Regions from separate parts of the Kitasatospora sp. NPDC090308 genome, predicted to be linked through region 1. Evidence: riboswitches for the same ligand, from Rfam matches in the RefSeq annotation. Region 1 holds a riboswitch; each other region holds the start of a gene.

Evidence for each region. Region 1 has a riboswitch for cobalamin ahead of ACIQVD_RS06620 (ribonucleoside-diphosphate reductase subunit alpha). Riboswitches for the same ligand answer to the same signal wherever they lie in the genome.
Region 2: another riboswitch for cobalamin. It lies ahead of ACIQVD_RS26065 (short-chain fatty acyl-CoA regulator family protein); the one in region 1 lies ahead of ACIQVD_RS06620 (ribonucleoside-diphosphate reductase subunit alpha).
Region 3: another riboswitch for cobalamin. It lies ahead of ACIQVD_RS26045 (prenyltransferase/squalene oxidase repeat-containing protein); the one in region 1 lies ahead of ACIQVD_RS06620 (ribonucleoside-diphosphate reductase subunit alpha).

The regions. Positions count from the first base shown of each region.
Region 1 covers NZ_JBIVXY010000002.1:586,165-589,427, forward strand. Annotated here, with positions in the region: gene ACIQVD_RS06620 (ribonucleoside-diphosphate reductase subunit alpha) at 1-1,178, opposite strand, end outside; cobalamin riboswitch at 1,348-1,486, opposite strand; gene ACIQVD_RS06625 (GNAT family N-acetyltransferase) at 1,715-2,209, opposite strand; gene ACIQVD_RS06630 (helix-turn-helix domain-containing protein) at 2,479-3,263, shown strand, end outside.
Region 2 covers NZ_JBIVXY010000013.1:124,094-127,356, reverse strand. Annotated here, with positions in the region: gene ACIQVD_RS26075 (AAA family ATPase) at 1-188, shown strand, start outside; gene ACIQVD_RS26070 (NUDIX domain-containing protein) at 185-757, shown strand; cobalamin riboswitch at 817-990, shown strand; gene ACIQVD_RS26065 (short-chain fatty acyl-CoA regulator family protein) at 1,480-2,934, shown strand; gene ACIQVD_RS26060 (bifunctional 2-methylcitrate synthase/citrate synthase) at 2,892-3,263, opposite strand, start outside.
Region 3 covers NZ_JBIVXY010000013.1:119,151-122,413, forward strand. Annotated here, with positions in the region: gene ACIQVD_RS26040 (flagellar hook-length control protein FliK) at 1-173, opposite strand, end outside; gene ACIQVD_RS26045 (prenyltransferase/squalene oxidase repeat-containing protein) at 215-1,309, opposite strand; cobalamin riboswitch at 1,406-1,539, opposite strand; gene ACIQVD_RS26050 (MmgE/PrpD family protein) at 1,747-3,255, shown strand; gene prpB (methylisocitrate lyase) at 3,255-3,263, shown strand, end outside.

The DNA.
Region 1 (3,263 bases):
GTCTGCGCGGGGATGGTGCGCACGGCCTTGCCGGCCAGCTCGGCCTTGACGTACGCCTCGTCGAACTCGGCGCCCCACAGGTCGACCAGCTCCGGCACGTCGGCCGGGGAGAACAGCGACCAGTCGGCGTCGGCGTTGACCCGGCGCATGAACTCGTCCGGGATCCAGTGCGCCAGGTTCAGGTTGTGGGTGCGCCGGGCCTCCTCGCCGGTGTTGTCGCGGAGCTCCAGGAACTCCTCGATGTCGGCGTGCCAGGTCTCCAGGTACACGCAGGCCGCGCCCTTGCGCCGGCCGCCCTGGTTGACCGCCGCCACGGAGGAGTCCAGGGTGCGCAGGAACGGCACGATGCCGTTCGACTTGCCGTTGGTGCCGCGGATCAGCGAGCCGCGGGAGCGGATCCGCGAGTAGGACAGGCCGATGCCGCCGGCGTGCTTGGAGAGCCGGGCGATCTGCGCGTACCGGTTGTAGATCGAGTCCAGGTTGTCCAGCGGCGAGTCCAGCAGGTAGCAGGAGGACATCTGCGGGTGCCGGGTGCCGGAGTTGAACAGCGTCGGCGAGCTGGTCAGGTACTCCAGCCGGCTCATCAGGGTGTACAGCTCGGCGACCTCGCGCACCGACTCCTCGGTGGTGCCGACCGCCAGGCCCGCCGCCACCCGCAGCAGGAAGTGCTGCGGGGTCTCGACCACCTTGCGGGTGATCGGGTGGCGCAGCAGGTAGCGGGACTGGACGGTGCGCAGGCCGAAGTACTCGAAGCGGTCGTCGCCCGCCTCGTCGATCAGCGAGTCGAACAGCCCGGCGTGCCCGGCCACGAACGCGGCGGTGGCGTCGCCGATCAGGCCCTCGGCGTGGCCCACGGCCACCGAGGAGGAGAACGAGGTGACGCCCTGGGTGGCGGCCTCGTCGCGGATCTCCAGCGCCAGCAGGCGGGCGGCCAGCTTCGAGTACTGCGGGTCCTCGGCGATCATCGACGCGGCGGCCTCCACGGCCAGCCCGCGCAGCTCGGCGAAGTCCGAGCCAGCGTGGCGGCCGCGCAGCGCGGCGGCGGCGACGTGGCCGGGGTCCACCTGGGGGAGGTCGGTGCTGCGGTCGGTGAGCAGCCGGAGCAGCGCCGCACCGGGGTCGGTGAAGGCGTCGGCGGATCCCTGGGACGGCAGGGTGACTGAGGCGGCGACGGTCAAGGCGCACTCTCTCCTGTGGCGGCGGACGTGGCTCGGGTTGTCCGGCACCGCACGCGGCCAGGGGAGGGCGGCACGAAGGAACGAGAACGCGTTCCGGCGCGCGAAGACCACCCCCGGTCCGCCCGCGAGACCGGACGGCAAAGCTGTGCTGCATGGCGTCTGCGGGGATGCCGTGTCGCACACCGTCGGCAGGTCCTCGGACTGCGCGGGCGTCGCAGCAACCCGCTCACCGTTGCGGGGCAGTCCCGGATTCGCACCGGATTCCCCTGCGTCGACAGCGAGAGTGAGCATACATGTTGTGGTGGCTGGAACTGGAAGCACCAGATGTAGTAGCGCGTGTCGCGTCGGCGGTGCCGCGCGTAGACAACGAAACCGTCCGCGAACCGTCCGCCGGCCGCCCACGAACCGTCCGCCGACCGCCCACGAACCGTCCGCGAACCGCCCACTGACGGCCCGTGGGCCCGCCCGTGAACCCGCCCGCGGACGGCCCGCGGACGGCTTCGGGTCCGGGCTCGGGGCCCGGCTCGGGCCCGCCCTCAGAACCGCGTCGTGTAGACCCACAGGTCCGTGCCGGGCGCCGCCGACCAGTCCCGCGCGGGGCTGCGGACGAAGCCCAGGGCGTCGTAGATCCGGTGCGCGGCGGTCATCGACGGCCGGGTGGAGAACGCCATCCCGGCCAGCCGCAGTTCCCGGCTGCGCGCGATCGAGGCCCGCACCAGGGCCCGGCCGACACCGCGCCCGCGGGCCGCCGCGCCGACCGCGAGCATCCGGATCTCGCCCTCGTCGGGGTGCGCGACGTCCGCCCACGCGGTGCCGCCGGGCGCGAAGGTCACGCAGCCGAGCACCGCCCCGCCGTCGTCGACGGCGACCAGGAGCTCGGCCTCCCGGTTGCGGCGGGCGGCGTCGCGGAGGAGTGCGGCGTAGGGGGAGTCGGGGCGGGTGTGGCCGTCGCCGACGAAGGCTTCGACGCTGACCTCCCCGGCTCCGGCGAGGTCGCGGTCGAGGGCGCGGCGGACGGTCGGGGAGCGCATCCGGACAGTGTGCCGGACGGCCGACGGCGCGGGTCGGCCAGGTCCGGGTCGAACGGGTAGCCGCCCGGCCGGTGCACGTCGTCGCGGCCGTGCCGGCCGTTGCGGTCCAGGTCGCGGCCGACCAGGACGCCGAGGAGTCCGAAACTGCCGAGGAGGCCCAGCAGGGCGAGTGCGGTGGTCATGCCTCCACTGTCCGCGCCCGGCCGGGGCCGGACGAGTGGCAGGAACGCACCATTGCCACGAAATCCTGCCACTGCCATGCTGGCCGGATGCGGAAGCTGGAGAACGTCGCCGTCGTGGTGCTGGAGGAGGTCCACCCCTTCGAACTGGGGGTGGCCTGCGAGGTGTTCGGCCTGGACCGGAGCGAGAGCGGCCTGCCGGTCTACGACTTCGCCCTGGTCGGCGACCGCCCCGGCCCGATGCGCACCCACTCCGGCTTCACCGTCGACGTCCCGCACGGCCCCGAGCGGATCGCCGGGGCCGACCTGGTGATCGCCACCGCCACCGGCATCCGCGCGCACTACCCCGAGGAGGTCTGCGCGGCGCTGCGGGCCGCCCACGACCGCGGCGCCCACCTGCTGTCGATCTGCTCCGGCAGCTTCCTGCTCGGCGCGGCCGGCCTGCTCGACGGCCGCCGCTGCACCACCCACTGGCGCTACGCCGACCTGATGGCCGAGCGCTTCCCGCTGACCACCGTCGAACCCGGCGTGCTGTACGTGGACGACCACCCGGTGATCACCTCGGCCGGCACCGCCGCGGGCATCGACGCCTGCCTGCACCTGGTCCGCAAGGTGCAGGGCGCCGAGGTGGCCCGGGCGATCGCCCGCCGGATGGTGGTCGCCCCGCACCGGGACGGCGGCCAGGCCCAGTTCATCAACCGGCCGGTGCCCGAGGGCGGCGGCGAGTCGCTGGCCGGGGTGCTGGAGTGGATGCGCCGCCACCTCGACCGGGAGACCGGCGTCGACCAGCTCGCCCGGCTCGCCCACATGTCGCCGCGCACCTTCGCCCGCCGCTTCCGGGAGGAGACCGGCACCACCCCGCACCGCTGGCTGAC
Region 2 (3,263 bases), on a different contig from region 1:
AGAGGGTCCGCGTCTTCCGGCGCGGCAGGCTGCCCCGCTACGCCGAGGCGTACCGGGGGTGGCTGGCCGCCGCCGCCGACGTCATCGACACCACCCGCCGCACGCCCCGTCAGGTCGCCGACCGGGCCCTGGAGATCCTCGGGGCGTTGCCCGGCCGTGCGCCACAGCCCCGGGAGGAGTCGGCATGATCGACGGATGGACCACGCTCTCGTCGACCGTCCAGTACCGGGGAGTGCGGCTGGTGGTGCGCCGTGACGCGGTCCGGCGGGCCGATCGGAGCACGGGGACCTACGAGTTCACGGAGTCCGTCGACGGGGTGCGGGTCGTGGCGCTCGACGGGTGGGGGCGGGTCGCACTGGTGGAGGAGGACGTCTACGCGTGCGGGCAGCGGTTGCTGATGTGTCCCGGGGGAGGGTGCGAGCCGGGGGAGGAGCCTGCGGCGGCGGCGCGGCGGGAGCTGGCGGAGGAGGCCGGCGTCCGGGCCGACCGGGTCGAGCCGTTGACGGCGATGTGGCGGATGCCCGCCGGTGCGCGCACCCGGGAGCACCTGTACCTCGCCACTGGTCTGACCGTCGGGGAGCACCGCCGGGAGGCGAGCGAGGCCGACATGGAGTTGCGCTGGGTGCCCCTGCCGGAGGCGGTGGCCATGTGCGCGGACGGCCGGATCACCGAGGCGGGCACGCTCGCCGCCGTCCTGCTGACGTCGCGGCGCACGGCCGCCCCCGGCTCGCCCGCCGGTGGCGCGGCTCGGGGGTGACGGCGGCGCGGGGCGAGGGGGCGCGGATGCCCTGGACTTACCAGGACGCCCGACTATAGGGTCGAAGGCAGGTCCGCGGTGTCAGGGAAGCCGGTGCGAGTCCGGCACGGTCCCGCCACTGTGACCGGGGAGTCCGTCCTCGTGGGCGAGGGCCACTGGCAGCCAGCCGGGAAGGCCGGGGGGCGGGCGTCGATCCGGGAGTCAGGATACCGGCCGCGGGTGATCCGTGTTTTCCACGAGGATGGAGACGACACGCCATGACCCCGGGCTGCTCCCGCACCACCGGTGCGCCACCCGGCCACGTGCCGAAGTCCGTCGGGGCCCAGATCCCCTGACGGAGTGTCAGGCCGCCGCGTCCGCGCGGTGGCCGCACCGCCGCGCGCCCACCCCCGCCGGCGGCCTCCACTCCTCCCCTCCGCACCACCCGGGACGGGAGAAGGAGCCGATGGTACGAGAACTCACCCCCCGCGTGGCCGGCAAGCCGGTCGCCGGCACCCCCGGGGACCTCCGGCGCGGCCTGGAGGCGGTGGGGTTCGCCGTCGCCGTCCCGGCCGAACTCGGCCGCCGGGCCGCCGAGTTCGGCCGCCGACTTCGCCCGGGGCGAGGCCGCCGGACCGGACTTCTCCGCGATCATCCACGCCCTCCGGAGGGACGGCCCGCCTGACGCGCGGGGCAGCGTACGGAGCAGAGCAGGCAGAGCAGGAAGAGGGACACGTCGCACCATGGCACCACCCGTCGGGCGCAAGGTCTTCGCCCACGCGAAACTGCGGCGGCTGCGCCGCGAGCACGGCATGAACCAGGTCGAGCTGGCGCACGAGCTGGGCCTCTCGACCAGCTACCTCAACCAGATCGAGCACAGCCGGCGGCCCCTCACCGCCGCGGTGCTGCTGCGGATCTCCGAAGTCTTCGGCGTGGAGCCGGAGTTCTTCTCCGAGGCGGAGGAGGAACGGCTCGCCACCGACCTGCGGGCCGCCCTCGCCGACGAGGCGTGCGGCCTCGCGGTCGCGGCGGAGGAGGTGGTGGAGGCGAGCCGGAACCATCCGGACGTCGCCCGGGCGCTGGTCGCGCTGCACCGCCGCTACCGGGAGGCCGTCACCCGGGTCGCCGCACTCGACCACCCGGGGGGTGCCGCCGCGGCGCTGGTGCCCGCCGAACCCCACGACCAGGTACGGGACTTCTTCTACGCGCACCACAACCACATCGCGGTCCTCGACGCGGAGGCCGAACGCACCGCCGCCGCCCTCGCCGCGGACCCGACCGGCCGCACGGCCGCGCTGGTGGCCAGGTTCGGCGCCCGCCACGGGGTGCGGGTGCTGGACGCCGACCCGGGCGACCGGGCCGAGATGCGCCGGTTCGACCCGGCCGGCGGCACCCTGCGCCTGTCGCCCTGGCTGGCGGACGGCCAGCGGGCCTTCCAACTCGCCACCCAGCTCGCGCTGCTGGAACACCGCCCGCTGCTCGACGCCCTGGTCGCGGCGGCCGAACCGGCCTTCACCTCCGCGCAGGCCGCCGACCTGGCCAGGATCGGCCTCGCCAACTACTTCGCGGGCGCCCTGCTGATGCCGTACTCCGCCTTCCACACCGCCGCGGAGGAACTGCGCTACGACGTCGAACTGCTCCAGGCGCGCTTCGGCGTCGGCTTCGAGACGGTCTGCCACCGGCTGTCCACCCTCCAGCGCACCGGCCGGCGCGGCGTGCCGTTCTCGTTCCTGCGCGCCGACCGGGCGGGCAACATCTCCAAGCGGCAGTCGGCGACCGACTTCCACTTCTCCCGGCTCGGCGGCACCTGCCCGCTCTGGACCGTCTACGAGGCGTTCTCCGCACCCGGGCGCATCCTCACCCAGGTCGCCGAGATGCCCGACGGCAAGCGCTACCTCTGGATCGCCCGGACGGTGACCCACGGCGGCCACGGCCACCGCGCGCCCCGCAGCGAGTTCGCCGTCGCCCTCGGCTGCGAACTGCGCCACGCCCACCGCCTGGTCTACTCCGAGGGGATCGCCCTCGACCGGGGGCGGGCCGCCACCCCGATCGGCCTGGGCTGCCGGATCTGCGAACGGACCGACTGCGCCCAGCGGGCCCGCCCCCCGGCCGCCGGTCGGCTCGTGGTGGACCCGGACCGGCGCACCCGGGTGCCCTACCCGGTGACCGGCACCGTCCGGCGGCCCGGACCGTCGTAGCGGGCGAGCGGGCGGATCAGCGCGTTGTGGGCGAGCTGCTCGGTGATGTGGGCGGTCCAGCCGGTGATCCGGCTCATCACGAAGATCGGCGTGAAGGCGGGAGTGTCGAAGCCCATCAGGTGGTAGGCGAGGCCCGCCGGGTAGTCCAGGTTGGGGTGGATGCCCTTGCGCTCCAGCACCGCCTCGCGCAGGGCGGTGTGCAGGGCGGCCAGCCGGACGGCCCGGGGGTCCGCCGAGCCCTCGACCAGCCGGTCGAGGGCCGCCTGCATGATCGGGACGCGGGAGTCGCCGTCCTTGTAGACCCGGTGGCCGAAGCCCATGATCTTCCG
Region 3 (3,263 bases), on a different contig from region 1:
GCGGTGAAGTCGACCACGACGGTGACGCCGGTGGTGCCGGAGCAGGCCGCCGCCTGCGCCTGGGGGGCCTGGACGGCGGAGACGCCGAGCAGGCCGGCGGTCAGCGCCGTCGCGGCGGCGATCGAGCCGAGGACGCGGCGGGCCGGACGGGCGGGGGCGAGGGTGTCGCTCATGCGGGTGCTCCTTGGTTTCGGGGGCCAGTCGGTCAGGGCGTTCAGCGGGCCGGGCAGGCGAGGGCGGGCGCGGCGGGGCGGGCGCCGTGGGCGGAGAGGGCGACCAGCGGGGTGCCGCTCAGCCCGAGGACCGCCTGGGCGGTGGCGCGGGCGGCGCTGCCCGGGTCGAAGCCGGTGGCGTCGTAGGCGACCGCGCCCCGGACGGCCGGGTCGGCGGCGCAGCCCTGCCGGAGCTCGACCAGGGCGCTCCAGCCCTTGAGCCCGGCCACGGGGCGTCCGGTGGACAGCAGGGTCTGGGTGGCCAGTCCGGTGCTGTTGGCGTTGGAGGCGGTGGCCCCGGCCGCGGCGAACCCGCCGTCGGCGTTCTGGTGCGCGCTCAGCCAGTTCAGTCCGGCGGCGGCCTTCGCGGCGCGTCCGGTGGCGGCGAGGGCCTGGACGGCGAGCGCGGTGGCGTCCGGGTCGGCGGTGCAGGTGGCCTGGCCGAAGGAGGCCGGGAACCCGCCGTCCGCGCACTGGCTGCCGGCCAGGAAGTCGACGGCGGCGGCCGGGGCCCCGGCGGGGGTGCGGGTGAGGGCGATGACGGCCAGGGACTGGCCGAAGGAGTTGCTGTAGTCGCCCCACTGGGAGCGGTCGGAGAAGCGGCCGGCGGCCGTCCGGAGGGAGCGCAGGCGGGCCGGGAGGTCGACGCCGCCGAAGGCGGCCGGGTTCTCGCCGCGGACCTCGGCGGTGAGCAGCAGTTTGGCGGTGGCTCCGGCGTACGCCTCGGTGGTGCCGTCGCCCAGGTAGCCGGCGGTGTTCTCCGGCCTGGCGAGCCAGGCGGTGGCGCGGGCGGCGGCCGTGTCGGAGCCGTGGGCGGCGGCGAAGGCCAGGACGGCGTCGGCGGTCAGCCCCTGGTCGGGGTAGGCGGTGCCGTCGAAGACGGTCTCGAAGTGGTCGCCGTCGACGAGTTGGCGGGCCAGCCAGCCCGCGGCGGCGGCGTCCGGCCGGAGGGTGGCGGTGCCGGCGGGGAGCGGGACGGCCCGGGCGGGGGCGGCCTGGGCGGGGGCGGCCCGGGCGGGGACGGCCGCGGGGAGCGTGGCCGCGAGGGCGAGCGCCGGTATCGCGAGCAGGCGCAGGGGGCGGCGGAGCACGGTCATGGAGAGCCTTTCCGAACCTGCGCGCGGGGCCCGGAGGAGGTGGCGCGCGGCGGCTCAGCCCTCGGAGCTCCGGCCCGCAGACCACGACGGGAGGAGTGGACGTACACCTCCGCCACCGGGTGATCGGGCTCGCCGTCGACAGCCGTCGACGGCCTACCGTTGCGGGTCAGCGCCGGATTCGGACCGGACTTCCCCCGACGGCGGAGTCGGGAAACATGACGGCCCATCATGGCGAGGCGCCGGAGGCCGGGTCAAGGGCGCGCGCGTCCCGCCGACGGACGTCCCGGTCGGCGCTGCGCCTCCGGTTCTTCGCAGGATTCGCCGATTCACCGGTCCGCCGGGTGCGGATTCCGCAGCTCGGCCTGCTGGACCGCCCGCGGTCCGACCGGCAGTCTCGATCATGCGCACCCCAGCCGCCGACGCCTCCGAGGAGTCCCGTGATCGAGCACCGCGTCCGTGTCCACCCCAGCGCCGACCGCCTCCCGCGCGAGGACCAACTCGCCTGGAAGCTCGCCGAGGTGGCCGCCGGCACCGAGCAACCGGAGGCGGCCTGCGCGGACACGGCCGTCAACCGGGTGATCGACAACGCCGCGGTGGCCGTCGCCTCGCTGCTGCGCCGCCCGGTCGCCGTCGCCCGCGCCCAGGCCACCGCGCACCGGGCCGCGCTCCCGGGCGCCTCGGTGTTCGGCAGCGGCACCCGGGTCTCCCCGGAGTGGGCGGCCTGGGCCAACGGCACCGCCGTGCGCGAACTCGACTTCCACGACACCTACCTGGCCGCCGACTACTCGCACCCCGGCGACAACGTCCCGCCGCTGCTGGCCGTCGCCCAGCACACCGGCCGCACCGGCGCGGACCTGCTACGGGGCGTCGTCGCGGCGTACGAGGTGCACGTCGCCCTGGTCAAGGGCATCTGCCTGCACGCGCACCGGATCGACCACGTCGCGCACCTGAGCGCGGCCACCGCCTGCGGCCTCGGGGCGCTGCTGCGGCTGCCGACCGAGGTCACCTACCAGGCCGTCCAGCAGGCGGTGCACACCACCACCGCCACCCGGCAGTCCCGCAAGGGCGAGATCTCCAGCTGGAAGGCGTACGCCCCCGCGTTCGCCGGGAAGGCGGCGGTCGAGGCGGTGGACCGGGCGATGCGCGGCGAGACCTCGCCGTCGCCGGTCTACGAGGGCGAGGACGGCTTCCTGGCCTGGATGCTGGACGGCCCGTCCGCCGACTACGGGGTGCTGCTGCCGGGGCCGGACGAGCCGCGCCGCGCGATCCTGGACACCTACACCAAGGAGTACTCGGCCGAGTACCAGGCCCAGGCGGTCATCGACCTGGCCCGGCGGCTGCGCGGGAAGGCCGGCCCGCTGGAGCGGGTCCGCTCGGTCGTCCTGCACACCAGCCACCACACCCACCACGTGATCGGCTCCGGCGCGAACGACCCGCAGAAGTACGACCCCGCCGCGAGCCGCGAGACGCTCGACCACTCGATCCCGTACATCCTGGCCGTCGCCCTGGAGGACGGCGGCTGGCACCACGAGCGCTCCTACGCCCCCGAGCGGGCCGGACGCCCGGAGACCGTCGCGCTGTGGCGGAAGGTCACCACCGTCGAGGACCCGGAGTGGACCCGCCGCTACCACGACCCCGACCCGGAACGCCGGGCCTTCGGCGGACGCGTGGTGATCACGCTGGACGACGGCTCGGTCGTCGAGGACGAGCTGGGCGTGGCCGACGCCCACCCGGCCGGCGCCCGGCCCTTCGACCGGCCCGCCTACGAGGGCAAGTTCCGCACCCTCGCCGAGGGGATCGTCGCCCCGGCCGACCAGGAGCGCTTCCTCGCCGCCGCGGCCGGCCTCGCCGAACTCGGGGCCGCCGACCTCGGCGAGCTGTTCCCGGCCGTGGACGCCGAAGCGGTGCGCGCCTTCGACGCGACCCTGCCGAAGGGCCTGTTCTGATGCTGCAC